Regions from separate parts of the Streptomyces alboniger genome, predicted to be linked through region 1. Evidence: riboswitches for the same ligand, from Rfam matches in the RefSeq annotation. Region 1 holds a riboswitch; the other holds the start of a gene.

Region 1 (9,865 bases):
TCAGTTCAAATCTCATCAGCAAAAAATCGGTCGCGAAGCGCATTCTTTACCGATAACGCACAGCCAGTAATGAACTTCTGGCGCTAGGTCACACGAGGTGACGCCCAATTCGGGCATAGAGCCCAGGAGTTACTTGACACTCCTTAGCCCCGCGAAAGCCGCGCCGGGTCAGCCCCGCGAGAGCCGCTTCAGAAGCACCGCCGAAGCCACCGGCCGCGCCCCCGCCTTGGCGATCCCGTCAGCCACCTCGCGGTCGGTCGAGACGACGACCACGGGCCTGCCCGGCGGCTCCGCGCGCACCAGCTGACGGATCAGCTCATCGGCGGTCACACCCGGCTTGGAGAAGAGCACCCGCACCCCGCGCGGCGGCGCGAGCAGCACCGGAGCGGCCAGCTCCGCCCCGTCGAAGACGCAGGTGACCTCGGCCCCCGACTGGAGGGCGAGCTGCGAGAGCGAGCCGAGCAGCCGCAGCCGCTGCTTCTCCAGGGGCATGGTCGGATAGCCGGTCTTGGTGACGTTGTAGCCGTCGACGACGAGATGGGCCTGCGGCAGGGCCAGCAACTGGTCCAGGATCGCCGGGTCGTTCTCGGAGAGCGCGCGGGCGGCGATGTCCTTGGGCGACATCCGGCCGGGCTCGACGGCGTCGACGGTCTCCGCGGGCCGTACCGAAACGGGCGGCAGGGCCAGTTCGCGCCGCAGCCCCTGGGCCGACTCCAGGACCGTGTCGAGCAGCAGTCGCAGCCGCATGTCCTCGACGCTGCGTCCCTCGCGCGCCGCCCTGCGGCTGGCCTCCAGAGCGGCCTCGGTCTCGCCGAGCCGCGCCTTGAGCCGGCGCGCCTCGCTCTCAGCGGCGGAGAGCTGGGCCTGCCCCTCGGCGCGGACCGCCTCGGTCTCGGCGGTGGCCTTGCGCAGTGCCGCCTCCCCGCGCTTGACGTCGCTGAGCGCCCCGCGCAGCTTGCGGTGCATCGATTCGGCTTCCCTGCGCGCCGATTCCAGCTCCGCGCGCAGCCGCTCGGTCTCCGCCTTGGTCTGCCCGCGCGCGGCGGCCAGCTCCTCGCGCAGCCGGTCCAGCTCGGCCCTGGTCTCCTCGTCGGCGCGCTCGGCGTCGGCGCGCTGAGCCTCCTCGCCGGCGGCGGTTACGAGCTTCACCCAACCGGGGGGGCGCAGCACATAGGCCGCGGCGGCCACGTCCAGGGGGTCGGCGGCCGGGGGCGGGGAGCCGGCGGCCAGGGCGCCGGCCAGCTCGGGCTGCGCCTCCCTGAGGCGTTCGCCGATGCGCTGGCGGAAGAGGGTGTCGCCCTCCAGCGCCGCCGCCATGGCGTTGCCCGCGAACTTCGCGCGCCGGGTGGGCGTGAAGCGGGCGTACTGCCGCAGCTGGGCGGGCAATTCGGCCAGGGTCAGCCCGCCGAAGCCGTCCGAGACGATCTGTACGACCCTTCGGCGCACCCCGTCGGGCAGCGGACGGTCGAGCACCTCAGCGGTGCCGTCGTCCGGCTCCCCGCCTGCGCTCTCCACCATCCGTCACCCCACTAGCTGTGCGGGCCCCGCTCCCTCAGGAGTCGGTGCCCGGCCTGTCGACGAGTTCCACCTGATCCACCGCGTTGCACCAGCGGCAGCGCACCGACTCGATGGTCTCACTGACCACCTCGCGTTCTTCGATGTTCGACTCACCGGCCAGGTCGAGATGCACATACTCGACGACCTTCGACGTCCGGGTCACGTCGAAACGCGTGAGATTGCCGCAGAGTGTGCAGCGCCACCGGGTGGTGTCCGTCGGCAGGGGAACCGTCATCGTGGCTGTTCGCTTTCGTCGGTGGCCGTGGTACGTACGCGGTTTTCCGTGGTGCGCATTGCCCGTAACCCTAAGGCCTGTAAGGGGCGCCATGCGGCGGCGTCCGTCGCGGCATGGCGGTCTGTACGAGTACCGTCCGTTACGTCATGCTCTGTCCATGATCAAAGCATGGGGTCCGAAGGCGGCCCGGCTGCTCAGGGGCCGGTCCGCCCCGGTGACGTACGGACTGATCGCCGTCTGCTGTCTGGTCTTCGTGATCTCGCCGGTCTCCGGGTTCAATCCCGCCTACGGCACCGGCGACCGGCTGCTCGCCGCGCAACAGGCCTACTTCGAGCGCTGGGGCGTGGTGCCCGCCGAGCTGTTCAGCGGCGTCCCGCGCGCCGCGCTCGGCCCGTTCACCGCGCTGTTCGTGCACGGCAGCTGGGTGCATCTGCTGGGGAACATGCTGTTCCTGTACGTCTTCGGGGCGATGGTCGAGGAACGGATGGGGCACCTCCCGTACGCGCTCTTCTACGTCAGCTGCGGGTATCTCGCCCTCCTCGCCTACGCCGCGGCGCACGCGGGGTCCGGTCAGACGCTCGTCGGGGCCTCGGGGGCGATCTCCGCCGTCCTCGGCGCCTTCCTCTATCTCTTCCCGAAGGCACGCGTCACCAGCCTCTTCCCGTTCCTCTTCTTCCTGCCGCTGCGCTTTCCCGCATGGGTGGTGCTGCCGTTCTGGGTGACGCTCCAGTGGCTGGCGGCGGGGCAGGGCGGCAAGGGGACGGGGGTGGCGTATCTGGCACACCTGGTGGGCTTCTCGCTCGGGTTCCTCTACGCCTGGGGATGGTCTGTACGGAGGACTAGAGTGAAGGCCACAGCAGTACCGGCCATCGAGGGAGACAGCCAGCCGTGATCACCGCGATCGTGCTCATCAAGACCAGCGTGGACCGGATTCCGGAGATCGCCGAGTCGATCGCCGCGCTCGACTCGGTCAGCGAGGTCTTCTCCGTGACCGGCACCTACGACCTGATCGCGATGGTCCGCGTGCCGCGCCACGACGACCTCGCGGACGTCATCCCGGGGAAGATCAGCAAGATCCCCGGCGTGGAGGCGACCGACACGCATGTCGCGTTCCGCACGTACTCGCAGCACGACCTTGAGGCGGCGTTCGCGATCGGCCTCGACTCGTAGCCGCGCGGACTCCATGAGGGTCCGCGACCGGCTACGGCTGCCCGGGGTCAGACGGCGGCGTCGGTGTCCGGCACGCAACGCCCGTCCTCGGTGCGGTAGTTCCAGCGCGCGCCGTCCGCCACCAGCTCCTTGACGGCGCGTACGAAACGCTCGACGTGCTCGTCGGGGGTGCCCGCGCCGAAGCTCACGCGGATCGCGTTGAGCGACTTCTCGCCGGGCGCGGCCTCAGGGGCGCCGCACTCGCCGGGCTCGTCGGACTCGCCGCCGAGCAGGGTGCGCACGAGCGGGTGGGCGCAGAACAGGCCGTCGCGTACGCCGATGCCGTACTCGGCGGAGAGCGCCGCCGCGAAGTGCGAGCTGTTCCAGCCGTCCACGACGAAGGAGATGACGCCCACGCGCGGCGCGTCGTCGCCGAACAGCGAGAGCACCCGGACGGCGGGCACCTCGGCGAGCCCCTCGCGCACCGTGCGGATCAGGTGCCGCTCGCGGGCCACCAGCTCGTCGAAGCCGGCCTCGGTGAGCGCCTTGCAGGCGGAGGCGATGGAGTAGACGCCGATGACGTTCGGCGAACCGGCCTCGTGCCGGGCCGCGGTGTCGTGCCACTCGACGTCCACGCCGCCGCCTGCTTCCTTGGGGCGTCGCGCCACCTTCCGCGAGGCACCGCCGCCCGCGAGGTAGGGCTCGGCCGCGCGCAGCCAGTCGGAGCGGCCCGCGAGGACGCCCGAGCCGAAGGGCGCGTACAGCTTGTGCCCGGAGAAGGCGACCCAGTCGACGTCCAACTCCCGTACGGAGACGGGGTGGTGGGGGGCGAGCTGCGCGGCGTCGAGCACGATCCGGGCGCCGTGGGCGTGCGCGGCGGCGGCCAGCTCGCGCACCGGCCACAGCTCACCGGTGACGTTGGAGGCGCCGGTGACGCAGACCAGGGCCGGCCCGTGGGGATCGCGGTCGGCCAGGGCGCGCTCCAGGGTCCGGACGGCCTCGCCGGGGGTGCGCGGCGCGTTGAGGTAGGTGACGCGGGCGTCCCGCCACGGCAGCAGCGAGGCGTGGTGCTCGGTCTCGAAGACGAAGACCTGGCAGTCGGCGGGCAGGGCGGCTGCCAGCAGGTTCAGCGAGTCGGTGGTGGAGCGGGTGAAGACGACCTGGTCGTCCTCGCGGCAGTCGAGGAACTCGGCGACGGTGGTACGGGAGTTCTCGAAGAGGTCGGTCGACAGCTGCGAGAGGTACCCGGCACCGCGGTGCACGCTGCCGTAGTACGGCGCGTACGCGGCCACGTCGTCCCACACCCGCTGGAGCGCCGGTGCGCTCGCCGCGTAGTCGAGCGCGGCGTACGTCACCTCGCCGCCGGTGACCAGCGGCACGGTGACGTCCCGGCCGAGGACGGCCAGCGGGGCGCAGACGGACGAATCGGCGGCGACGGCGGAAACAGACATGGCGAACTCCCGTGAGAGGCAGGCGAATTCACCGCGCCGGAGCTGCGTCGGAGCTGCATCAGACTTGCGTCGACGGCGCGGGAGAAGAGTGGAGAAGGGTGTGCGGAGGCGGGGCGTAGAAGCCCTGTCACATTCGCTTGCTCACGAGACTGCTCCCTTGAGGACCAGGACCCCAGGGTTGCGAGGGGTCCGCGCTTGCCATACGCCTTGCTGCGTACGACCTGGTCTTCACCCGGGGCACCCCGCCACGGACGGAGGGTTGCCGGACAGCGGGCCGGGGCCGTAGTCGCTGTCACTCATGACCTGTCCAGCATCCTGCCACACGATCTTCGACGCGCAAGGCGCAGTCCAGAATCCGGACTGCGCCTTGCGTCACACGGGTGAGCGGGAAACGGGCGGGAGGGTCAGCGGTTGCTGGCCGCCACCCACCGTTCCAGGGCCTTCTTCGCGGCCCCGGAGTCGATCCCCCTGGCCGCCTTCTCCATGCCGGCGCGGATCTGCTCCACCAGGGGCGCGTCGGTCGGTTCGAGGGCGACCAGCGCCGCCGCCGAGTTCAGCAGCACGGCGTCCCGCACCGGCCCCCTCTCGCCGTCGAGCAGCCGCAGGGCGACCTCCGCGTTGTACGAGGCGTCCGCGCCGCGCAGCGCCTCGACGGGCACCAGGTCGATGCCGACGTCACGGGGGTCGAAGGCCTCCTCGCGCACCGCTCCGTCCCGCACGACCCACACCCGTGAGGTGGCCGTCGTCGTCAGCTCGTCGAGCCCGTCGTCACCGCGGAAGACCAGCGCCGACGAGCCGCGCTCGGCGAGCACCCCGGCGACGATCGGCGCGACGCGCGCGTCGGCGACCCCGGTGGCCTGGGCCCGCACCTTGGCGGGGTTGGTGAGCGGACCGAGGAAGTTGAAGGTCGTGCGGATCCCCAGCTCCCTGCGGGCGGGGGCCACATGGCGCAGCGCCGGATGGAACTTCACCGCGAAGCAGAACGTGATGCCCGCTTCCTCGGCCACCTCGACGACCCGCTGCGGCGAGAGGTCCAGGTTGACGCCGAGCTTCTCCAGTACGTCGGAGGCGCCGGACGCGCTGGAGGCGGCGCGGTTGCCGTGCTTGACGACCTTCGCGCCCGTGCCCGCGACGACGATCGCGGACATGGTCGAGATGTTGACGGTCTTCGCGCCGTCGCCGCCCGTGCCGACGATGTCGACGCTGGGCCCCGGCACGTCGATGACCCGGGCGTGCGCGTACATGGCGCGTACGAGACCGGAGATCTCCTCGACGGTCTCCCCCTTGGCCCGCAGCGCGACCGCGAACCCGGCGATCTGCGCGTCGGTGGCCTCTCCGCGCATGATGCGGTCCATGGCCCAGGCCGTGTCGTCGGCGCTCTGGTCGCGCCCGTCGAGCAGGCCGTTCAGCACGTCGGGCCAGGAACGGCCCGCCGCGGTAGTGCCTCCTGCGGGGGTCACAGCGCTCATGGCCGCTCCTGGTGTTCGTCCGTCGGACAGGGAAGAGAGGAACCCGACACGTCGGGTGGGTCCACCCTATCCAGCCGCCGGGACGGCAAAGAGCCCCGTCCATGAACTGGACGGGGCTCTCGCCGTGGCGATCTGGTCAGACCTTCAGGCGATCAGTGGTGGCCGTGGCCGCTGGTGATCTCCTTGTACTCCTCGGCGGTGGGCTTGGGGATCTGGTTGTCCTCCCCGTAGTAGCCCTTGGAGAGCTTGGCCCGGAGCTTCTGCGTACCGGACACCTTGCGCTCGACACCGTTCTCGTCGACCGTCGGGCCGATCTCGACCGGCGCGTACTGCTCGTGCGCGGTGAGCGTGTGCAGCTGCCCCTGGTCGAGCGGCTCGTGGACCTCGATGAACTCACCGTGCGGCAGGCGCTTGATGATGCCCGACTCGCGGCCGTGCAGCACCTTGTCCTTGTCGCGGCGCTGGAGACCCAGGCAGATCCGCTTGGTGACGATGAAGGCGATGACCGGTCCGGCGAAGAAGAAGATCCGGACGAACCAGGTGATCGCGTTCAGCGACAGGTGGAAGTGCGTGGCCCACAGGTCGTTACCACCACCGATGAGCATGACCATGTACGCGGTGATCCAGGCGACACCGAAGGCCGTACGGGTCGGGGCGTTGCGCGGGCGGTCCAGGATGTGGTGCTCGCGCTTGTCCCCGGTGACCCAGGACTCGATGAACGGGTAGACCGCGATCGCCGCGAGGACCAGCGGGAAGATGACCAGCGGGATGAAGACGCCCAGGACGAGCGTGTGACCCCAGAGGTTGATCTCCCAGCCCGGCATGACACGGATCAGGCCCTCGGCGAAGCCCATGTACCAGTCGGGCTGGGCGCCGGTCGACACCTGGTCCGGGCGGTACGGGCCGATGGCCCAGATCGGGTTGATCGAGGCGATCGCCGAGATGGCCGCGATGACACCGAAGACCAGGAAGAAGAAGCCTCCGGCCTTGGCCATGTACACGGGCAGCAGCGGCATGCCGACGACGTTCTTGTTGCTCTTGCCGGGGCCCGCGAACTGCGTGTGCTTGTGGTAGAAGACCAGGATCAGGTGCGCCACCATCAGGCCGAGCATGATGCCGGGCAGCAGCAGGATGTGGACCGAGTAGAACCGGGCCACGAAGTCGCCGCCGGGGAACTCGCCGCCGAACAGGAACATCGACAGGTACGTGCCGACGACCGGGACGGACAGGATCGCACCCTGCATGAAGCGGACACCGGTGCCGGAGAGCAGGTCGTCCGGGAGCGAGTAACCGGTGAAGCCGGTGAACATGCCGAGGACGAACAGCAGGAAGCCGAACAGCCAGTTGACCTCACGCGGCTTGCGGAAGGCGCCCGTGAAGAACACGCGCATCATGTGCACGAACATGCCGGCGAGGAAGATCAGCGCCGCCCAGTGGTGGATCTGCCGGATCAGCAGACCACCGCGCACATCGAAGGAGATGTGCATGGTCGAGTTGAACGCCTCGGACATCAGCTGTCCCTGGAGCGGGACGTAGCTGCCGTGGTACTCCACCTCGTTCATCGACGGGTGGAAGAACAGCGTCAGGTACACACCCGTGAGGATGATGATGATGAAGCTGTACATGCAGATCTCGCCGAGCATGAAGGACCAGTGGTCCGGGAAGATCTTGCGCATGTTGGCCTTGGCCAGGGAGTAGATCCCAAGACGGCCGTCGGCCCAGTCGGCCACCCGCTCGCCGGCGGGTGCCTTCTTCTTGTTGTCGCTGCTCATCAGGTCAGCCCCTCTCGAAGAAGGCAGGACCGACGGGCTCTTCGAAGTCGCCGAGCGCCTCGAGGTAGCCCTCCTCGTTCACACCGATGCGCAGCTGCGGCAGGGCGTGACCAGCGGGGCCGAAGATCACTCGGGCACCGTCGGAGAGGTCGAAGGTGGACTGGTGGCACGGGCAGAGGACGTGGTGCGTCTGCTGCTCGTACAGGGAGATCGGGCAGCCCACGTGGGTGCAGATCTTGGAGTACGCGACGACGCCCTCGTGCGACCACTCCAGCTCGCGCTTGTCCTTGATGTTCTCCGGCTGGATCCGGACGATCATCAGGGCGGCCTTGGCGATCTGGGTCTGGAAGTCGTGGTCGTGCTCCGACATGCCCTCGGGCATGGCGAACGTCAGCGAACCGACCTGCACGTCCGAGGGGCGCAGCGGCTCGTGCGTGTTCATGTTGACGAGCTTCTTGCCCTTGGCCCACTTGGTGTGCCGGAGCTTGTCCTCGGGCAGCGGACCGAGGTCGCGCAGGAGGACGACGCCGGAGAGCGGAACCAGGGCGAGCGCGCCGAACATCGTGTTGCGGATCAGCTTGCGCCGACCGAACTGCGACTCCTCGGCACCGGCCTTGAAGTCGGCCATGACCTTGGCCTTGACCTCGGGCTCGGCCTCGATCGGGTGACGCTCGTCGGCGACCTCCACGTCGGACATCAGGGTGCGGGCCCAGTGGACCGCGCCCGCGCCGATGCAGAAGAGCGCCAGGCCGAGGGTGAGCCCCAGGGCGAAGTTCAGACCGCTGATGTGCCCGATCGGCCAGACGTAGATGCTCTTGTCCGCCGGGATGGTGACGAACGAGGCGATGAAGCCGACCGTGGCGAGCATGGACAGCGTGAACATGAACGCGATCGCACGCTCGGAGCGCTTCGCGGCCCGCTCGTCGATGTCCTGGATGCGGTGCTGGTGGGGCGGAAGGCCCGGGTCGGCGAACGGGTTCTCGTCCGCGACCGCGACCGAACCGTGCTCGGGCTCGGTCACCTGCTTGCTGGGCAGGTTCTCTTCTGGAATCTCTTGGCTACTCATGACTTCTTGGCCTTTGCGGTCCGAGCGGCGACCCACACGGCGACCGCGATCAGCGAGCCGAGACCGAAGATCCAGCCGAAGAGGCCTTCACTGACCGGGCCCAGTCCACCCAGCTTGAGACCCCCAGGGCTCTGGGTCTTCTCGCCGTTGACCGCGTCGAGGTACGCGATGATCTCCTTCTTCTCCTTCTCCGGCATCGTCGTGTCGGGGAAGGACGGCATGTTCTGCGGGCCGGTCTGCATGGCCTCGTAGATGTGCTTCGGAGAGACACCTTCGAGCGACGGCGCGAACTTGCCGTGCGTCAGCGCGCCACCTTCACCGGTGAAGTTGTGGCACTGGGCGCAGTTGGTGCGGAACAGCTCGCCACCCTTGGCGATGTCCGCCCCGTCCGGGCTGTACTGCTTCTCGGTGGGGACCGAGGGACCGGCACCCAGCGACGAGATGTACGCCGCCAGCTGGTCGATCTGGGCCTGGTTGTAGATGACCTTCTTCTTGGGCGCCTGGGCGCCCTGCTGCTGGAGCGGCATGCGCCCGGTGCCGACCTGGAAGTCGACCGCCGCGGCGCCCACGCCCACCAGGCTCGGACCGTCGGAGGAGCCCTGACCGCCGGTTCCGTGGCAGCTGGAGCAGCCCACGGCGTAGAGCTTCTTGCCCTCGTCGATGGCGAGGGACTGGGCGGTTTCGTCGGCTTGCGCCTTGTCCGCCGGCGCGAACGCGGCGTACAGCCCCCCGGTGGCCGCCAGCGCGAGGAGTAGGACGACGACCGCCGCCAGCGGATGGCGTCGTCGTGCGGAGAGCTTTTTCACGGATTACCCCGGTGTCAGGATCTTCTGCGTCGATGCTTCTGGAATGTGTCGGTACGTCGCGTGAGCGACCCCCGCCGATTACTTGATCATGTAGATCGTGGCGAAGAGGCCGATCCAGACCACATCGACGAAGTGCCAGTAGTAGGACACGACGATGGCTGCGGTCGCCTGTTCATGGGTGAACTTCCTGGCCGCGTAGGTGCGGCCGAGGACCAGCAGGAAGGCGATCAGGCCGCCTGTCACATGCAGTCCGTGGAAGCCGGTGGTCAGGTAGAAGACCGAGCCGTACGGGTCGGAGGAGAGCGAGAGCCCGTCCTTCTTGACCAGCTCGGTGTACTCGTACACCTGACCGCCGATGAA
Region 2 (9,865 bases), 1.5 Mb from region 1:
GACGTCGTCCCGCCGCGAACGCTCCCGCAGGAAGTCCGCGTCGGCACCGAGGCCGTGCACCCCGATGCGCGTCCCCGACGTCCCGCCGAGCAGCCGCACACAGCACTCCGTGAACGCGTCCGCCCAGCGCCCGGTGAGGAACCCGAGCCGGTCGGCGCCGAGCATCCCGCGCAGCACCTGCTCGGCCACGTCGTCCGGCAGCATCCGGAAGTAGTCGGCCGGCGCCCACGGGGTGTGCGAGAAGTGGCCGATCCGCACGTCGTCGCGCAGCTCGCGGAGCATCCCGGGCACCAGCGTCAGGTGGTAGTCCTGCACGAGGACCGAGGCCCCGGGGGCGGCCTCCGCGGCCAGCGCCTCGGCGAACGCCCGGTTGTACGTCTCGTACGCCGCCCACTGCGCGCGGAACTCCGGGCCGAACGCCGGTTCCAGCGGCGTCTGGTACAGCATGTGGTGGACGAACCACAGGACCGAGTTGGCGATGCCGTTGTACGCCGCCGCGTGCACGCCCTCGCGCGAGCCCGCGTCGATGTCGAGCATCCGCACGCCCGGCTCGCCGACGCCGCGCCGCACCGCCTCCCGGTCGCCCTCGCCGAGCGCCGCGCACACCCACAGGGCGGCGGGGTCCTCGGGGGAGTCACCGATGGCGCTCAGCCCGGAGACGAGACCGCCGCCGCCGCGCTTGGCGGTCAGCTCCCCGTCCTTCCCCACGGAGTACGAGACGGGGCCGCGGTTGGACGCGACGAGTACCTGCGCTGCTGCTGTTCGGGGCTCGGACACCATGTGGCAAAACGTAGCCCGTCCCGGGGCCGGGCAAACGTACGACCGTCAGGCGCTCACGCCACGCGTCGGTGCGCGTACTCCGCGATGCCCGTCATCGGCGGCCGCTCCTCCGTGTCCACCGCGTACGTCCGCGGCACGAAGCCCCGCTCACCCCGCTCGAACTGCGTCAGCTCCGGGCGTACGAGGTGCCCGCGCGCGAGCCGCACCTGCGCCGTCCGGTAGATCGCCGCCGCCATCCGCCCGAGCGCCTGCCCGTCCTGGTGGCGGTGCTTGCGTACGCCGACGTCCACCTGCGCCAGCGCGTCCAGGCCGACCGTGTGCAGCGCGTCGACGAGCAGGCCCAGCTCCACGCCGTACCCGACGGGGAACGGCAGCCGCTCCAGGAGGGACCTGCGGGCCGCGTACTCGCCGCCCAGCGGCTGGACGAACCCGGCGAGCAGCGGCCAGTGCATGTTCAGCAGCGGGCGCGCCATCAGCTCGGTGACCCGGCCGCCCTGGCCGGTCGCCTCGCCGAGCGGACGGTCGTACATCGCCTTCACGAAGGCCACGTCGGGATCGGTCAGGAGCGGGCCCACGATCCCCGAGACGAAGTCCGCGGAGAACTCCCTCAGGTCCGCGTCGACGAACGCGACGATGTCACCGCTCGTCACAAGGAGCGAGCGCCACAGCACCTCGCCCTTGCCGGGCAGCGGCGCGATGCGCGGCAGGATCTCGTCCCGGTGCACGACCTTGGCGCCCGCCTCCCGGGCCACCTGCGCCGTACGGTCCGAGGAACCGGAGTCGATCACCACAAGCTCGTCGACCAGCGAGGTCTTCTCGATCAGCTCGCGGCGGATCTCGGAGACGATCGCGCCGACCGTCGCCTGCTCGTCCAGCGCGGGCAGCACGACGCTCACCGACGCGCCGGACGCGCGCTTGGCCGCGGCCAGCCGGTCCAGCGGGCGGTCGGCGACCGACCAGGAACGCCTGCTCAGCCAGCGCTCGGCCTCTTCCAGCACGGTCGGAGTCCTCCCGTATGTGATCCATCTCGCGGTTCGGACGACTATCTCAAGGGTCCAGGGCTTCGGTTACAGTCTTGAACAACGCCGGTGACCATCGCATGTCGGGGTCGCCGTCGCGTGAGATCGACAACTGAAACCCACAGACAACTGAAACCCACAATCGAATACCGCTCATCCAGAGGGGCAGAGGGATACGGCCCGTTGAAGCCCCGGCAACCCTCCAGCCGGTCTCGTGCGCAGTTCAGCGCCGCGAGGCTCCCGGCTCGGGAAGGTGCCAATTCCGTCTCGCGGCGAGATGCGCCGCGGGGAAGATGAGGAGAAAGGGCCTCGCCTCCATGGCTGTGCAGACCGTCGCCACCGAAAGCACCACCTCTTCCGTCTCTTCCGTAGACCTCGGGCCCGCTTCGGGACTCTCCTGCCGAGAGTGCGGCACCACGTTCCCGCTCGGCCCGATCTTCGCCTGCGCCGAGTGTTTCGGACCCCTCGAAGTCGCGTACGACCTTCCCCTCGGCGACCCGGAAGCCCTGCGCAAGCGGATCGAGGCGGGCCCCGCCAACATCTGGCGCTACGCCCCGCTCCTGCCCGTCCCCGCCGACGTCGCCGACAAGCCGAACCTCAACCCCGGCTGGACCCAGCTCGTCAAGGCCGACAACCTCGCGCGTGAACTCGGCGTCGAGCAGGGCAAGTTGTTCGTCAAGGACGACTCCGGGAACCCCACGCACTCCTTCAAGGACCGTGTCGTCGCGCAGGCGCTCGAAGCGGCCAGGGCCTTCGGCTTCACCACCCTCTCCTGCTCCTCCACCGGCAACCTCGCGGGCGCCGTCGGCGCCGCCGCCGCCCGCGCCGGCTTCCGGTCCTGCGTGTTCATCCCGCACGACCTGGAGCAGGGCAAGGTCGTCATGGCCGCGGTCTACGGCGGTGAACTCGTCGGCATCGAGGGCAACTACGACGATGTGAACCGCTTCTGCTCCGAGCTGATCGGCGACCCACTGGGCGAGGGCTGGGGCTTCGTCAACGTCAATCTGCGGCCGTACTACGGCGAGGGTTCCAAGACCCTCGCGTACGAGATCTGCGAGCAGCTGGGGTGGGAGCTGCCGGATCAGCTCGTCATCCCGATCGCCTCGGGCTCGCAGCTCACGAAGATCGACAAGGGTCTGAAGGAGCTGATCGCGCTCGGCCTCGTGGCCGATAAGCCCTACAAGATCTTCGGCGCCCAGGCGGAAGGCTGCTCGCCCGTGTCGGCCGCGTTCAAGGCCGGGCATGACGTCGTGCGCCCGCAGAAGCCGAACACGATCGCCAAGTCGCTGGCCATCGGCAACCCCGCGGACGGGCCGTACGTGCTGGACATCGCGCGGCGCACGGGCGGGGCCGTGGAGGACGTGAACGACGAGCAGGTCGTCGACGCGATCAAGCTCCTCGCTCGGACCGAGGGGATCTTCGCGGAGACCGCGGGCGGTGTGACGGTGGGCGTCACCAAGAAGCTCGTCGAGGCGGGGCTGCTCGATCCGTCCCTCACCACGGTCGTGCTCAACACCGGGGACGGCCTGAAGACGCTGGACGCTGTCGCTGAGACGTCGCAGGCCACCGCGACCATCAAGCCGAGCCTTGAGGCGTTTCGCTCCGCGGGTCTCGCCAACTGAGGTTGTTGCTTCCCTGCGGGACGGCTGTGGCTGGTCGCGCAGTTCCCCGCGCCCCTGACGGGGCGCCCCCATCCCCGTATTTCTGAGGTGAACCCCATGAGCGTGAACGTTCGTATCCCCACCATCCTCCGCACCTACACCGGCGGCAAGGCCGAGGTCGTCGCCGAGGGGGGCACCCTCGGTGAGGTCATCGCCGATCTGGAGAAGAACCACACCGGCATCGCCGCCCGTGTCCTGGACGACCAGGGCAAGCTGCGGCGCTTCGTCAACGTGTACGTGAACGACGACGACGTCCGCTTCGAACAGGGCCTGGAGACGGCCACTCCGGACGGCGCCGGCGTCTCGATCATTCCGGCGGTCGCCGGCGGATGATCTATTTCCGCAACTTTCCTGCGTAACCAGAATTGCCCCCTCCGGGAGACAAACGGAGGGGGCAATTCTGGATGGTTGAGCGCGGTACAGTTGGGAAAGGCGCTTCTCCGTTTGTGCCGAGCGCATATACGAACTCGGCCCGGAGTCGACAAGAAGCAGCCAAAGCGAGCCACCCTTTTGAGTCGCATGTGCCATTTGTCGGGCCCGACTTGCCCCGGCTTCTGGCGAATTCTCCGCATATTCCCGTTCGCGGGTGCTCAGAATTCTCGTCCGATTGACCTGTTGCAGAGGGCAGTTGGACAGATACATTCAGCGGCGGTCGACGCGTTCCGGCGCACACCCCCAACCAGTGGGGGGTGAGGTCTGACCCGGGTCCGCGAAGTGCGGTCCTGTGCAAGGGCCAGTAATAGGGGAGTTAGGCATGGCTCAGGGCACCGTCAAGTGGTTCAACGCGGAGAAGGGGTACGGCTTCATCGCGGTCGACGGTGGTGCGGATGTTTTCGTCCACTACAGCGCGATCCAGATGGACGGTTACCGCACCCTTGAAGAAGGTCAGCGAGTCGAGTTCGAGATCTCGCAGGGCCAGAAGGGTCCGCAGGCGGACATGGTCAAGCTCGCCGTCTAGCTCGGCGCGACCGACCACCGAAGCAAGCATCGCGAGGGGCTCGTATCCCATGGGGGTACGGGCCCCTCGTGTGCGCCCGCGCGCCCGCGGGTAGGACCGGAGCGCCTCCGGGGATCCGGGAGAGGCGCTTGCACTCGCAGGGGTCGAGTGCTAATCATTGGGCTTAGCACTCTCCCAGTGAGAGTGACAGAACTTGGATCGGGCCGGTGAGGTCCGCAGGCCGAGTGGGGCAAGGAACCACAAGGTTTGCAGGCCGTCCGTCGCGGGCACCGACGTCGATCCGGAGCATGCCACCCCTGTCCGGGAGGACCACTTCACATGGCCAAGATCATCGCGTTCGACGAGGAGGCACGGCGCGGCCTCGAGCGCGGCATGAACCAGCTCGCCGACGCCGTCAAGGTGACCCTGGGCCCCAAGGGTCGCAACGTCGTCCTCGAGAAGAAGTGGGGCGCCCCCACGATCACCAACGATGGTGTTTCCATCGCCAAGGAGATCGAGCTCGAGGACCCGTACGAGAAGATCGGCGCCGAGCTGGTCAAGGAGGTCGCGAAGAAGACGGACGACGTCGCCGGTGACGGCACGACGACCGCGACCGTCCTGGCCCAGGCCCTGGTGCGCGAGGGTCTGCGCAACGTGGCCGCCGGTGCCAACCCGATGGCCCTCAAGCGCGGCATCGAGAAGGCCGTCGAGGCCGTCTCCGGTGCCCTCCTCGAGCAGGCGAAGGATGTCGAGACCAAGGAGCAGATCGCTTCCACGGCCTCCATCTCCGCCGCCGACACCCAGATCGGCGAGCTGATCGCCGAGGCCATGGACAAGGTCGGCAAGGAAGGCGTCATCACCGTCGAGGAGTCCCAGACCTTCGGTCTGGAGCTGGAGCTCACCGAGGGTATGCGCTTCGACAAGGGCTACATCTCGGCGTACTTCGCCACCGACATGGAGCGTATGGAGGCGTCGCTCGACGACCCGTACATCCTGATCGTCAACTCCAAGATCTCCAACGTGAAGGACCTCCTTCCGCTGCTGGAGAAGGTCATGCAGTCGGGCAAGCCGCTGCTGATCATCGCGGAGGACGTCGAGGGCGAGGCGCTGTCCACGCTCGTCGTCAACAAGATCCGTGGCACCTTCAAGTCCGTCGCCGTCAAGGCCCCGGGCTTCGGTGACCGCCGCAAGGCCATGCTCGGCGACATCGCCATCCTCACCGGTGGCACCGTCATCTCCGAGGAGGTCGGCCTCAAGCTGGAGAACGCCGGTCTCGACCTGCTCGGCCGCGCCCGCAAGGTCGTCATCACCAAGGACGAGACGACCATCGTCGACGGCGCCGGTGACAGCGACCAGGTCCAGGGCCGCGTCAACCAGATCCGCGCCGAGATCGAGAACAGCGACTCGGACTACGACCGCGAGAAGCTCCAGGAGCGCCTGGCGAAGCTCGCGGGCGGCGTGGCCGTCATCAAGGCCGGTGCCGCGACCGAGGTCGAGCTCAAGGAGCGCAAGCACCGCATCGAGGACGCCGTTCGCAACGCGAAGGCGGCCGTCGAGGAGGGCATCGTCGCCGGTGGTGGCGTGGCCCTCATCCAGGCTTCCGCCGTCTTCGAGAAGCTTGAGCTGGAAGGCGACGAGGCCACGGGTGCCGCCGCTGTGAAGCTGGCCCTGGAGGCCCCGCTGAAGCAGATCGCGGTCAACGCCGGCCTTGAGGGCGGTGTCGTCGTCGAGAAGGTGCGCAACCTGACCGTCGGCCACGGCCTGAACGCCGCGACGGGTGAGTACGTCGACATGATCGCCGAGGGCATCCTCGACCCGGCGAAGGTCACGCGCTCCGCCCTCCAGAACGCCGCGTCGATCGCCGCGCTGTTCCTCACCACCGAGGCCGTCATCGCCGACAAGCCGGAGAAGGCGGGCGCTGCCCCGGCCGGCGGCGGCATGCCGGGCGGTGACATGGACTTCTGATCGACCTCTGGTTGATCACTGTCCTTACGTACCGAGGGCGGCACCCCTTCTCAGGAAGGGGTGCCGCCCTCGGGCGTTCTCCGGCTACGGCAGCCGGTCCATGATCCAGGCGCAGAGTTCCTCGGTGACGAGGGTGTGGCCCTCGTTCTTCGAGGCGCAGCGGAACTCGTCCAGTTCGCTCAGTTCGTCCTCGGCGGCCGTGATCGGTTCGTACAGCTTCTCGTGGCTGTCGATGTCGCGCAGGGCGATCGCGCTGACGGTCGGGACGAAGCAGTGGGCGCGGACGTCGGCCTGGGAGCCGAGCCCGATGAGCGCGGGGATCTTGTTCAGCTCGTCGGCGAGGATGCCGAAGCCCTCCAGGGTGCCGCCGGGGGCGCCGTCGATCTCGGGGATCCCCGAGGTGCGGATGCGGGGCTTGCGCAGGGTCACGACCCGCAACTGGGCGACGAGTTGGTCCTCGCCGACGGACTGGGTGTGCAGGTGGGTGCCGGTGATGGCGAGGCCCTTGCCGTGGAAGGCCTTCTCGCCCGGTCGGACGCCGTTGCTCTGCCCGATGCGTACGCCGTTGGCCACGCCGATCTTCTTCGGCCGCTTCGGCCAGCCGCCGACGCGCTCCAGCTCGGCGAGGAACGTGCCGCGCTCCTTGTCCGTCTCGGGGCTGTCGTCCCACTCGGTGATGTGCTGCCACAGCAGCTGGCGGGCGGCCGGGCTGTTGATCTGCTCGGAGAAGGCCGCGTTGAGGCGCCGGATGTAGTGGGCGAACGACTGGAGGGCGAGGGGGATCCAGGCGCCGCGGTGCGGACTGTCGTAGGAGAAGTACAGGGCGGTCTGGTGGTCGTTCTCCGGGCCGCCGTCGTGTTCCATCTTGGCGAGCGCGTAGCGGGTGACGAGGCCGCCCATGCTGAAGCCGCCGACGGTCAGCGGGTGGTCGCCGTCGCGCCGTGCGATGGCCTCGCGGATGGCGGCCCGCGCGACCTTGGCGTTGTCGAGGATGGACGCGCCGCGCTCGTCGAAGCCGAGCAGGATGACGTCGTAGCCGCGGCGGCGCAGTTCGCCGACGAACGGGTACGGGCCGCGCTCCAGGATCTCCCAGGAGTAGTTGAGGTCGCTCGGACCCGAGTTGAACCCGTCGCCGAGGATGACGGGCCGGGTCAGCCCGCGCGTCCGGTCGGCGAGGTACACCCAGGCCCGCCCCTCGGGCAGCGCCCACTCGTCGTCCGGCTCGGGCGCGGCGGCGGGCGCCTCCCGGGCCTGCCTCGGTCCCGGGGCCAGGGTGACGCGGGCGGCGGCCCCGAAGGCCTCGGAGATGCGCCGGGCGTCGGCTTCGGTGAGGGCGTCGGGGTGGTTGGGGTCGGTCATTGCGGGTCCCCTCGGGTCGGTCCACCGGTGCTGGTGCCGTTCGGCGCCATCTTGGGTACGTCCGTCGGCTGCCGACAGTCGGCCGGGGCCCTTTCGGACAGGGCGGCTTCGGCCGTTCATCGCCCTTTACGGGTGGGGCGGGAGGGGGTCCGCGGCGCTGGCCAGGCACGGGTGGGCGGCGGCGGCCGGCGCGGGGGGACGCCCCGGCGGCGCGTCGGCCAACTCGGGGTGCGGGGCGGGGGCCGGGGGCGCGGGGAAGGGGCGGAAGTCTGTCGCGAAGGCGCCGGGGCGGTCCGGTGCGGGGGCAGGCGGCGCAGTCCTCCGTCTAGAGCGTGCTCACGTCGGCCTGGAACAAGGGCATGCCCATCAGGGTGCGGATGCAACTGGTGGAGAAGATGTGGGTGCCCGTGTGCAGGGCGCGCAGGAAGCCGAGGAGGTCGTGAGGCCCGTACATCTCCTCGGAGTCCGCGACGCGCAGGGGAAGCTCCCAGACCGTGCACTCGTCGGGGATGGCGTCGCAGGGGCCCGTGACGACACGGATGACGGCGAGGGCGGGCGGCGCGGGCAGGACGCCCTTGATGAACTGGTCGCCGCCCAGGGGTTGGTGGAGGTGCTGGAGCAGCAGTCGGGTGATGGCCGCCTGCTGCTGCGCGATGTCTTGATGCGGGGAGGTTGGCACAATCCCCCACTAAAGCCGGTATCAGTGCCAGCGCAAGTGGGGGTTGTGGGATGCGTGTCGTGTTGTCGACGTACGGGTCGCGGGGGAGTGTCGAACCGATAGCCGTGCTCGCGGCGCGGTTGCGGGAGAGGGGGGCCGAGGTCCGCGTCTGCGCGCCGCCCGACGGGGAGTTCGCGGGGCGGCTGCGGGAGGTCGGGGTGGAGGCCGTGCCGGTCGGGCGGCCGGTGAGCCCGTTGGTGGCCTCGGTGGCACCCGGGTCCGCGGCGGGCCTCGCGGAGCGGGTGGCCGAGTTGATGGACGCCCAGTTCGAGACGGTCGCCGCCGTCGCCGAGGGGTGTGACGTGCTGGTGGCCACCGGCCCGTTGCCGGTCACCGCGGGGGCGCGGTCCGTCGCCGAGAAGCTCGGCATGCGTTACGTACACGCGAGCCATCAGCCCGTCGTCCTGCCCTCGCCGTACCGCCGTCCGCCCGCGCGGCGCGGCCAGCCGCTGCCGCCGGGCGCGACCGACCACCAGGCGCTGTGGGACCGGGACGCCGAGATCGCCGACACGATGTTCGGCGAGATGCTCAACTCCCGGCGGGATGCGGCTGGTCTGCCTCCGGTGTCCGGCGTCCGCGACTACGCCTTCAGCGAGCAGCCGTGGCTGGCCACGGATCCCGTTCTGTCCCCGTGGCGGCCGACGGACCTGGACGTGGTGCAGACGGGTGCGTGGGTACGGGCCGACGAGCGGCCGCTCCCTGATGACCTGGTGGCGTTCCTGGAGGACGGGGCTCCGCCCGTGTACGTCGGCTTCGGCAGTACGCCGTTGAGTGATCCGAGGGCGGTCTCCCGTGCCGCGATCGAGGCGGTTCGCGCGCAGGGGCGGCGGGTTGTTCTCTCCCGGGGCTGGGGCGGGCTGGCCCCCGTCGACGACGAGGGGGACTGTTTCGTCGTCGGCGAGGTCAATCAGCGGGAACTGTTCCGCCGGGTGGCCGCCGTCGTGCACCACGGCAGCGCGGGCACGACGACGGTCGCCGCCGGGGCGGGTGCCCCTCAGGTGGTGGTGCCGCAGGGCGCGGACCAGCCGTACTGGGCGGGCCGGGTGGCCGACCTGGGTATCGGCGCCGCGCACGAGGAGGGCCCGTCCCCGAGCTTCGACTCCCTCTCGGCCGCGCTGGCGGCGGCCTTGGCGCCCGAACTTCGGGAACAGGCGGCAGCCGTCGCCGCCACGGTCCGCGCGGATGGGGCGACGGTGGCGGCGGGGCGGCTGCTCGCCGGGTGAGTTCAGCGGGCCTTGACGTCCGCGATGAACGCGGACCAGCTCGTGTTGCGGAACACGAGGGTTGCGCCTGTGGGGTTCTTGGAGTCGCGGACGGGGACGATTTGCGGGTGCCCGTCAGCGACTTCAAGGCAGTCGCCGCCTTCGCCTCCGCTGTGGGTGGACTTGCGCCAGGTGTCGGCTACCTCCAGGCAGTCGCCGCCGCT

The links. A riboswitch is a leader RNA that binds a small molecule or an ion and turns the genes downstream of it on or off. The one in region 1 is predicted to bind S-adenosylmethionine.
Region 2: linked by a shared signal. The riboswitch ahead of thrC (threonine synthase) and the one ahead of CP975_RS09385 (aminotransferase class V-fold PLP-dependent enzyme) in region 1 are both predicted to bind S-adenosylmethionine.

The regions. Positions count from the first base shown of each region.
Region 1 is NZ_CP023695.1:2,124,220-2,134,084, forward strand. Features, by position in the region: gene CP975_RS09365 (NYN domain-containing protein) at 169-1,518, opposite strand; gene CP975_RS09370 (hypothetical protein) at 1,553-1,792, opposite strand; gene CP975_RS09375 (rhomboid family intramembrane serine protease) at 1,950-2,684, shown strand; gene CP975_RS09380 (Lrp/AsnC family transcriptional regulator) at 2,681-2,962, shown strand; gene CP975_RS09385 (aminotransferase class V-fold PLP-dependent enzyme) at 3,010-4,392, opposite strand; SAM riboswitch class IV at 4,579-4,696, opposite strand; gene trpD (anthranilate phosphoribosyltransferase) at 4,797-5,861, opposite strand; gene qcrB (cytochrome bc1 complex cytochrome b subunit) at 6,014-7,633, opposite strand; gene qcrA (cytochrome bc1 complex Rieske iron-sulfur subunit) at 7,638-8,699, opposite strand; gene qcrC (cytochrome bc1 complex diheme cytochrome c subunit) at 8,696-9,505, opposite strand; gene ctaE (aa3-type cytochrome oxidase subunit III) at 9,584-9,865, opposite strand, start outside.
Region 2 is NZ_CP023695.1:3,588,103-3,597,967, reverse strand. Features, by position in the region: gene CP975_RS15795 (alpha,alpha-trehalose-phosphate synthase (UDP-forming)) at 1-780, opposite strand, end outside; gene CP975_RS15790 (glucosyl-3-phosphoglycerate synthase) at 834-1,778, opposite strand; SAM riboswitch class I at 1,950-2,099, shown strand; gene thrC (threonine synthase) at 2,117-3,421, shown strand; gene CP975_RS15780 (ubiquitin-like small modifier protein 1) at 3,518-3,793, shown strand; gene CP975_RS15775 (cold-shock protein) at 4,215-4,418, shown strand; gene groL (chaperonin GroEL) at 4,737-6,362, shown strand; gene CP975_RS15765 (lipase family protein) at 6,447-7,721, opposite strand; gene CP975_RS15760 (hypothetical protein) at 8,047-8,400, opposite strand; gene CP975_RS15755 (glycosyltransferase) at 8,451-9,662, shown strand; gene CP975_RS15750 (DUF397 domain-containing protein) at 9,665-9,865, opposite strand, start outside.